2 regions of the Shinella sp. 20P9.1.1 genome follow, and region 2 is predicted to be linked to the other one. Evidence: riboswitches for the same ligand, from Rfam matches in the RefSeq annotation. Region 2 holds a riboswitch; the other holds the start of a gene.
What was found. Region 2 has a riboswitch for S-adenosylmethionine ahead of AC27VQ_RS04650 (O-succinylhomoserine sulfhydrylase). Riboswitches for the same ligand answer to the same signal wherever they lie in the genome.
Positions count from the first base shown of each region.

Region 1 (4,390 bases), on a different contig from region 2:
GCACGACCGTCGTTTCCTCGAAAAGGTCTCCAATGCCACCGTCTGGCTCGATCGCGGCCAGTCGCGCCGGCTCAACCGCGGTTTCGGCCATTTCGAAGCCTGGCGCGACGAGGTGCTCGAGGCCGAGGAGCTGGAGCAGCACAAGCTCGGCAAGGCGATCGAGCGCGAGGAGCACTGGCTGCGCTACGGCGTGACGGCACGCCGCAAGCGTAACATGCGCCGTCTCGGCGCGCTGCACGATTTGCGCTCGCGTTATCGCGGCCACAAGGGCCCGCAGGGCAGTGTGCAGGCCAGCGCCTCCGATGCGCAGGAATCCGGCAAGCTGGTCATCGAGGCGGAAAAGATCACCAAGGCCTACGGCGAGCGCACCATCGTCGCGCCCTTCTCGATCCGCGTGCACCGGGGCGATTGCATCGGCCTCGTCGGCCCGAACGGTGCCGGCAAGACGACGCTGCTGAAAATGCTGACCGGCCAGCTGGAACCCGATAGCGGCACCGTCAAGCTCGGCACCAATCTGGAGATCGCCACGCTCGACCAGCGTCGTGAGGACCTGAACCTCGATGACACGCTCGCCCACTACCTCACCGACGGCCGGGGCGAAAACCTGCTGGTCAACGGCGAGCAGCGCCACGTCACCGGCTATATGAAGGAGTTCCTCTTCCAGCCGGAACAGGCCCGCACGCCGATCCGCAACCTCTCCGGCGGCGAGCGCGCAAGGCTGATGCTGGCGCGCATCCTGTCGCGCCCGACCAACCTGCTCATCCTCGACGAGCCGACCAACGACCTCGACATCGAGACGCTGGACCTGTTGCAGGAAATCGTCGCCGGTTTTGCCGGTACGGTGCTGCTCGTCAGCCACGACCGCGACTTCCTTGACCGCACCGTCACCTCGACCATCGCGCCTGCCGACCCGGAAAACCCTGATGGTCGCTGGATCGAATATGCCGGCGGCTATACCGACATGATGGCGCAGCGCCGTGGCGCGATCGACGAGAAGCGCAAGGCGGAAAAGGCCGAGAAGGCGAAGGCCGCCGAGGCATCGCCCGCATCCGCCCCGGCGGACGGCAAGGCCAAGGGCAAGCTTTCCTACAAGCAGAAATTCGCGCTGGAAAACCTGCCGAAGGAGATGGAGAAGGCGGAAAAGGAGATCGCCGCTCGCGAGGCGAAGATGGCCGATCCCAACCTCTTCACCAAGGACCGCGCCACCTTCAACAAGCTGGCCACGGAGATGGAAAAGCTGCGCGCATCTCTGACGAAGATGGAAGAGGAATGGCTGGAGCTGGAAATGCTGCGGGAGGAACTGGAGGGCTGAGCCCTTTCCGGACACATGTCGCCGCCACCCCCCTCCTCGTCATGCTCGGGCTTGACCCGAGCATCCACCGCTGCGGGTGCGGTATGGATTCTCGGCTCAAGGCCGAGGATGACGGCAGTGGGTGGGATTGAGGGTAAAAGCCCTGTTCCATCCGAAACAGCGCGCATGAACGGACCATGGGATAGTCGGGTCATTGGATGAGAAGCGCTCATCCTGCAACCGAAAGAGATCAGGAGCATCCCATGCGCAAGTTCATCATTTCCGCCGTCGTCGCCGCTGTCGCTGCCGTGTCCTTCGCCGCCCCGTCCGAGGCTGGCAATTACGGCTACAACAGCTACGGCTATGGCCACAAGCATCACGGCTACAAGAAGCATTACGGTTACAAGAAGCACTATGGTGGCCATTACGGCTACAAGAAACACCATGGCTACAAGAAGCACTACGGTGGCAGCTACGGCTACAACAGCCACAACGGCTACAGCTTCTCGTTCGGCTACTACTGAGCCTTTATCGAGATTTCCGATCGAGGCCCGGATGCCCGCCGCATCCGGGCCTCGGTGCATTCGGGCATGGATTGATTCGCAGGCGGAGTGGCGCTATTTAAATGCCTCGTGGTGATTTGGCCGGCCGGCTTGCAGCCACGTTAAACAAGTCGCTAAAGGGCCGCGCGAGGAAGACCCTTACGTGGACCGGTTGCGACGTCGTTGCGGCCGGTTTTTGTTTTGGATCGAGTTGAGACATGCCCATCAAGATTCCCGATACGCTCCCCGCCTTCGAAACTCTCGTGAACGAGGGTGTCCGGGTGATGACCGAAACGATGGCGATCCGGCAGGATATCCGCCCGTTGCAGATCGGGCTTCTCAACCTCATGCCGAACAAGATCAAGACGGAAGTGCAGATGGCACGCCTCGTCGGCGCCTCGCCGTTGCAGGTCGAACTGTCGCTGGTGCGTGTCGGCGGCCATCGCGCCAAGAACACCTCCGAGGAGCACCTGCTTGCCTTCTACGACACGTGGGAGGAAGTGAAGCACCGCAAGTTCGACGGCTTCATCATCACCGGTGCGCCGGTGGAGACGCTCGACTACGAGGACGTCACCTACTGGGACGAGATGAAGGCCATCCTCGACTGGACCGAAACCAATGTGCATTCCACGCTGAATGTCTGCTGGGGCGCGATGGCGGCGATCTACCATTTCCACGGCGTGCCCAAGCACACGCTCGACGAAAAGGCTTTCGGGGTCTATCGCCACCACAATCGCAAGCCGTCATCGGTCTATCTCAACGGCTTCTCCGACGATTTCGAAGTGCCGGTGTCGCGCTGGACGGAGATCCGCACGGAGGACGTCCGCGCGGTCGACGATCTCGATATCCTGCTCGAATCCGACGAGACGGGCGTTTGCCTCGTGCAGGAGACGGCCGGCAACCGGCTCTATATCTTCAACCATGTCGAATACGACTCGACCTCGCTCGCAGACGAGTATTTCCGCGACGTCTCGGCCGGCGTGCCGATCAAGATGCCGAAGAACTATTTCCCCCACAACGATCCGGCGCTGCCGCCGCAGAACCGCTGGCGCGGCCATGCGCATCTGCTGTTCGGCAACTGGATCAACGAAATCTACCAGACAACGCCATACGACCTCGAAAAGATCGGAACGGGAGCCTGACCATGAGCCGTGTCGTTATTCGCCCGCTGCACAAGGATGATGAAGGCGAATGGCGCCGCCTGTGGACCGCCTATCTCGCCTTCTACGAGACGGTTCTGCCGGAAGAGATTTTTGCCACGACCTTCGCCCGTCTGACGGGCGAGGTCGCCGAGGGCGAATACCGTGGCCTCATCGCCACGCTCGACGGCAAGCCTGTCGGCCTCGCGCACTACCTCTTCCATCGCTCGTGCTGGACGGTTGGCAATGTCTGCTACCTGCAGGATCTCTTTGCCGATCCCGACGTGCGCGGCAGCGGCATTGGCCGCGCGCTGATCGAAGGCGTCTATGCCAAGGCGAAGGAGGCCGGCTCGCCCGAGGTCTACTGGATGACACAGGAGTTCAACGCCACTGCGCGCCAACTCTACGACCGCATCGCCGAGAAGACCTCCTTCCTCGTCTATCAGAAGAACCTCTGACGGGTTGTCGAATAGTATGACTTTTCGGTTGCGGCCGGCAAGGAATTGAAGCAGGTTGCCGCGCTGGGAAAGCCGGCGGAGGAGACGCAAGCGTGGGTCAGCAACAGGATATCTTCGGTCGGCTCGATCAGGGGGAAGCGGTGGAGCGCGTTACGATATCGGGCGGCGGACTGACGGCCTCTGTCCTGACTTGGGGCGCCGTCATCCAGGACCTCAGGCTTGACGGGCACGATGCGCCGCTGGTGCTCGGCTTCGAAGACCTGCCGTCCTATCTCGATCATTCGCCGTTCTTCGGCGCCACGCCCGGCCGTTGCGCCAACCGGATCGGCGGCGGACGCTTCGCCATCGACGGTCGCGACTACCAGCTGGAACGCAACGAGCGCGGCGTCACGCATCTGCACGGCGGCAGCGACGGCATTGGCCGGCAGAACTGGCGGATTGCCGAAAAGGGCGCCGATTTCGTCACGCTCACGCTGACCGATCCCGACGGCCGCGCCGGTTATCCCGGCAATTGCGCCATCACCTGCACCTATCGCCTGCCGGGCGAGGGCGTGCTCTCCGTCGTCTATGAGGCCGTGACCGACGCGCCGACGCCGGTCAATCTCTGCCAGCACAGCTATTTCATTCTGGATGGCGGCGCGGATGCGCTGGGCCACGAGATCCGTCTGGCGGCGGAACACTACCTGCCCGTCGATGAAAACCTCATTCCGACCGGTGAGGTCCGCCCTGTCGCCGGCACGCCCTTCGATCTCAGGGAATGGACCCCGCTTGCCCGCCAGACGGAAGAGGGAGGTGTCGCCTTCGACCACAATTTCTGCCTTTCGCCGGAGCGCGTGGCCAAGCGTCCCGTCGCCGAGGTGCGCAGCCCCGTTTCGGGCGTTTCGCTTGCCGTGCTGACGACCGAGCCGGGTGTGCAGCTCTATACCGGCGCCAAGGTCGGTCCGGCCGTTCCCGGCCTCG
Region 1 covers NZ_JBYOLC010000008.1:257,607-261,996, forward strand. Annotated here, with positions in the region: gene AC27VQ_RS16125 (ABC-F family ATP-binding cassette domain-containing protein) at 1-1,312, shown strand, start outside; gene AC27VQ_RS16130 (hypothetical protein) at 1,555-1,815, shown strand; SAM riboswitch at 1,914-1,991, shown strand; gene metA (homoserine O-acetyltransferase MetA) at 2,052-2,975, shown strand; gene AC27VQ_RS16140 (GNAT family N-acetyltransferase) at 2,978-3,430, shown strand; gene AC27VQ_RS16145 (aldose epimerase family protein) at 3,523-4,390, shown strand, end outside.
Region 1: it holds a riboswitch for S-adenosylmethionine, as region 2 does, so the genes downstream of both, metA (homoserine O-acetyltransferase MetA) here and AC27VQ_RS04650 (O-succinylhomoserine sulfhydrylase) in region 2, are expected to answer to the same signal.

Region 2 (4,390 bases):
GACGATCTGGCGGATCGTGGCGATGCTCTCCTCGAAAGAACGCACCGCATAGAGCGAGACACGATAGGGACTATCCTCCAGCGCCCAGGAAATGCCGCTGAGCAGCTGGGCATATTCGACGCCTTCCCACTCGTTCTGCTTGGGGCCGGGCGCCGTCATGATGGCGGCGACCTGATAGGTTTTTCCCGTGCGCAGCTGCACGCCATGCATGTTGAGCTGGTAGCCGACACGCTCGGCAGCCGCCACGACGAGGGCGCGGGTTTCCGGCCGCACCTGTGGGCTGTCGTTCAGCGCCTTCGATACGGTGGCGATCGAAAGGCCGGTTTCCTGCGCGATGGTCTTGATCGTGGGTCTTGACATGGAAAGCCCGTCTTGGCCGTGGCGCCGCAAAAGAAGCACGGCTCACCGCACAATAAAAACGTTTAACCTGCTTGTAAAGCGCCCGGCGCCGGGGTTCAGCCCGCGCGGAAATGCTTGGAGAGCTTCAGGCCCTGCGCCTGGTAGTTCGAGCCGAGGCCGGAACCGTAGAGCCCTTCGGGAGCCTCAAGCATGTGCTCATAGACGAGGCGGCCGACGATCTGGCCATGTTCGAGGATGAAGGGCACCTCGTGGCTGCGCACTTCCAGCACCGCGCGGCTGCCCGAGCCGCCGGCCGGTGCATGGCCGAAGCCGGGATCGAAGAAGCCGGCATAATGCACGCGGAACTCGCCGACCAACGGATCGAAAGGCGTCATCTCGGCGGCATAAAGCGGCGGCACATGCACGGCCTCGCGCGAGACGAGGATATAGAACTCGTCGGGATCGAGGATGAGCTCATTGCGGCCGCGGCTGAACAGCGGCTCCCAGAAATCGAAGATGTCGTGCTGGTTCTTGCGGTCGACATCGACCACGGAGGTGTGGTGCTTGCCGCGATAGCCGATCAGGCCGTGCGGGCCTGTGCCCTTGAGGTCGATGGAGAGCGCGATGCCGCCGCCCGAGACGTTCGGCGTCTCGCTGGCGACGAGCGTATCGGACCCATGGAGCGCCAGCAGCTCGCTTTCATTGAGCAGGGCCTTGCCCTTGCGGAAGCGGATCTGCGACAGGCGCGAGCCGCGGCGCACGACGATGGGGAAGGTGCGCGGCGAGATTTCGAGATAGAGCGGGCCGGAATAGCCGGCCGGGATCTTGTCGAATTCCTGCGCACGGTCGGTGATGACGCGGGTGAAGATATCGAGGCGGCCGGTGGAGCTCTTCGGGTTTGCGGAGGCGGCAAGGTCCGCCGGCAGGTCGAGGCTTTCCATCAGCGGCACGATATAGACGCAGCCGGTTTCCAGCACGGCGCCTTCGGAGAGATCGATGACGTGCAGCTGCAGCCGGTCGAGCTTGTCGGCGACGAGATGGGACGGCCCCGGCAGGAAGCTGGCGCGCACGCGAAACGCCTTGGCGCCCAGGCGCAGGTCGAGGCTTGCGGGCTGGATCTGGTCCTTGTCGAGCGCGGCCTCGCTTTTCAGCCGCCCGCTGTCGAACAAGCCGCTGATGGCGTTGTCCGCCAGAATGCCCGTGCTGCGTATCGCAGAAGCCATGATAATCCCGTCCTGTCAGAGGGCTCGCACAAAACCAAATGCCGGCAATTGACGCAAGCGCGGGCGCGCAGTATTAGCAGATTATCCCGTGGTGATTTGGCCGGCCGGCTTGCAGCCACGTTAAACAAGTAGCTAAAAAGGCCGGGTTCAAAACCGGCCTGCTTTTGCGGCCGGTTTTTTTGTTTGAAGGCGACGATCACATGAGCAAGTCCTGGCGCCCGGCCACCCAACTCGTTCACGGCGGAACCACCCGCTCCCAGCACGGCGAAACCGCCGAAGCGATCTTCCTCACGCAGGGCTTTGTCTATGACACCTCGGCGGCGGCCGAAGCCCGCTTCAAGGGAGAGACGGATGGTTTCATCTACGCCCGCTACGGCAGCCCGACCAACGACATGTTCGAAAAGCGCATGTGCATGCTGGAAGGCGCCGAAGATGCGCGCGCCACCGCTTCCGGCATGGCCGCCGTTTCCGCTGCAATCCTCTGCCAGTTGAAGGCCGGCGACCATATCGTCGCCGCCCGTGCCCTCTTCGGCTCCTGCCGCTGGGTGGTCGAGACGCTCGCGCCGAAATACGGCATCGAATGTACGCTGATCGACGGCCGCGACCTCGCCAACTGGGAAGGCGCGATCCAGAAGAACACCAAGGTCTTCTTCCTGGAAAGCCCGACCAACCCGACGCTCGAAGTGATCGATATCGCAGGCGTTGCGAAGCTCGCCAACCAGATCGGCGCCAAGGTCGTCGTCGACAACGTGTTTGCGACGCCGCTCTTCCAGAAGCCGCTGGAACTGGGCGCGCATATCGTCGTCTATTCCGCCACCAAGCATATCGACGGCCAGGGCCGTTGCCTGGGCGGCGTCGTTCTTTCGGACAAAGAGTGGATCGACGAAAACCTGCACGACTATTTCCGCCACACCGGCCCGGCCATGTCGCCGTTCAATGCCTGGACGCTCTTGAAGGGCATCGAGACGCTGCCGCTGCGTGTAAAGCAGCAGACGGAGAATGCGAGCCGCATCGCCGACTTCCTCGCCGACCAGAAGCAGATCGCCCGCGTGATCTATCCGGGCCGCAAGGACCATCCGCAGGCCGATATCATCGCCAAGCAGATGTCGGGCGGCTCGACGCTCGTCTGCTTCGAGATGAAGGGCGGCAAGGAAGCCGCCTTCGCGCTGCAGGATGCGTTGGAAGTCGTGAAGATCTCGAACAATCTCGGCGACGCCAAGAGCCTGATCACGCATCCGGCGACGACGACGCACAAGAACCTGACGGACGAGGCACGCACCGAGCTTGGCATGTCCGCCGGCACCGTGCGCTTCTCGGCCGGCATCGAGGACAGCGACGATCTGCTCGAAGATTTCGCCCGCGCGCTTTCCAAGGTCCAGGCCTGATTTCGCCCACACAGAACGGACAAATGCGGAGGCACCGGCCGACAAAGCCGGTGCCTTCTTTGCTTATCCTTGACGAAACCATAATCCTGTACAATAGCAGGACCTAATCAGTTCAAGGCTTGCCTATGTATCGTGCGCTGACCCGCGACATCGAAGTGACCGTAGAGCCGTATTATCTGGCCGATCAGTCCGATCCCGACGACAGCCGTTACGTCTGGGGATACAGGGTCGTCATTTCAAATCATTCCTCCATCGCCGTGCGGCTCGTGACACGCTACTGGAACATCACCGACCAGAACGGCCAGGTGGACGAGGTCAACGGCCCCGGCGTGATCGGCGAGCAGCCGGTGCTGCGCCCTGGCGATACCTACGAATATTCCTCCGGCTGCCCACTGGAGACGCCGTCCGGCATCATGTTCGGCCGCTACCGCATGGAAGCGGAAAACGGCGAAGCCTTCGACGTCGCCATTCCCGCCTTTTCGCTGGATACGCCGGGGCAGTCGCGCACGCTGAATTGAGCGGTGAGCGATTGCCCCTCATCCGGCCTCCCGGCCACCTTCTCCCCGCAGTCGGGGCGAAGGGACTCAGTCGGACTGTTTTCCTGAAATCACTTTCGTGGACGCAAGGCGGGATCTTGCATCCCTCCCTTCTCCCCGCCTGCGGGGAGAAGGTGGCGGCAGCCGGATGAGGGGCGTGCACCGCCTTACTGCGGCAAAACCTCCACCACTTCGAAGCGGTAGGTCGTCGAGCAGAATTCGCAGGTCACCGCGATCTCGCCCTTGTCGTCGGCCGTATGCGCGATGTCGTCGGCGCTGAGGCCGGCAAGCACGCCCTTCAGCTTCTCACGCGAGCAGGAACAACGGTCGAAGACCTGCTGCGGTTCGTAAACGCGCACGCCGCGCTCATGGAAGAGACGGAACAGCAGCCGTTCGGTGCCGACATTGGGATCCGTCAACTCGTCGGCGTCGATCGTCTCGACCATGGCCTTGGCTTCGGCCCAGTTGTCGTCCTCGGCGATCTTGTGGCCGGCCTCATCACCGTCACCGCCCGGAAGGTCCGATTGGCGCATGCGTTCCGGTGCCTGTGGCAGGAACTGCGCGACCATGCCGCCGGCCCGCCAGCGATGGCGGGATTTGCCGGCCTCGTCGCGGTCGTAGAGTTCGGCGACACCCAGCCGCACCTTGGTCGGAATCTGCTCCGACTGGCGGAAATAGACGCCGGCGATCTCTTCGAGCGTGTGGCCGTCGAGCGGAACGATGCCCTGGTAGCGCTGCGTATGCGCGCCCTGGTCGATGGTGAAGGCGAGGATGCCCTTTCCGAGCAGCTCGTGCGGCTCCGTCGCACCGGCCGCGATCGCGGCATCGAGCGCGTCCTGATCGAAGCGGGCATAGGCGCGCACGTTCTCCGGTGCGGCGAAATCCGCCACCAGCAGGTCGACCGGGC
Region 2 covers NZ_JBYOLC010000002.1:214,954-219,343, reverse strand. Annotated here, with positions in the region: gene AC27VQ_RS04660 (LacI family DNA-binding transcriptional regulator) at 1-360, opposite strand, end outside; gene AC27VQ_RS04655 (2'-deoxycytidine 5'-triphosphate deaminase) at 456-1,562, opposite strand; SAM riboswitch at 1,641-1,719, shown strand; gene AC27VQ_RS04650 (O-succinylhomoserine sulfhydrylase) at 1,763-2,947, shown strand; gene apaG (Co2+/Mg2+ efflux protein ApaG) at 3,073-3,465, shown strand; gene AC27VQ_RS04640 (Hsp33 family molecular chaperone) at 3,651-4,390, opposite strand, start outside.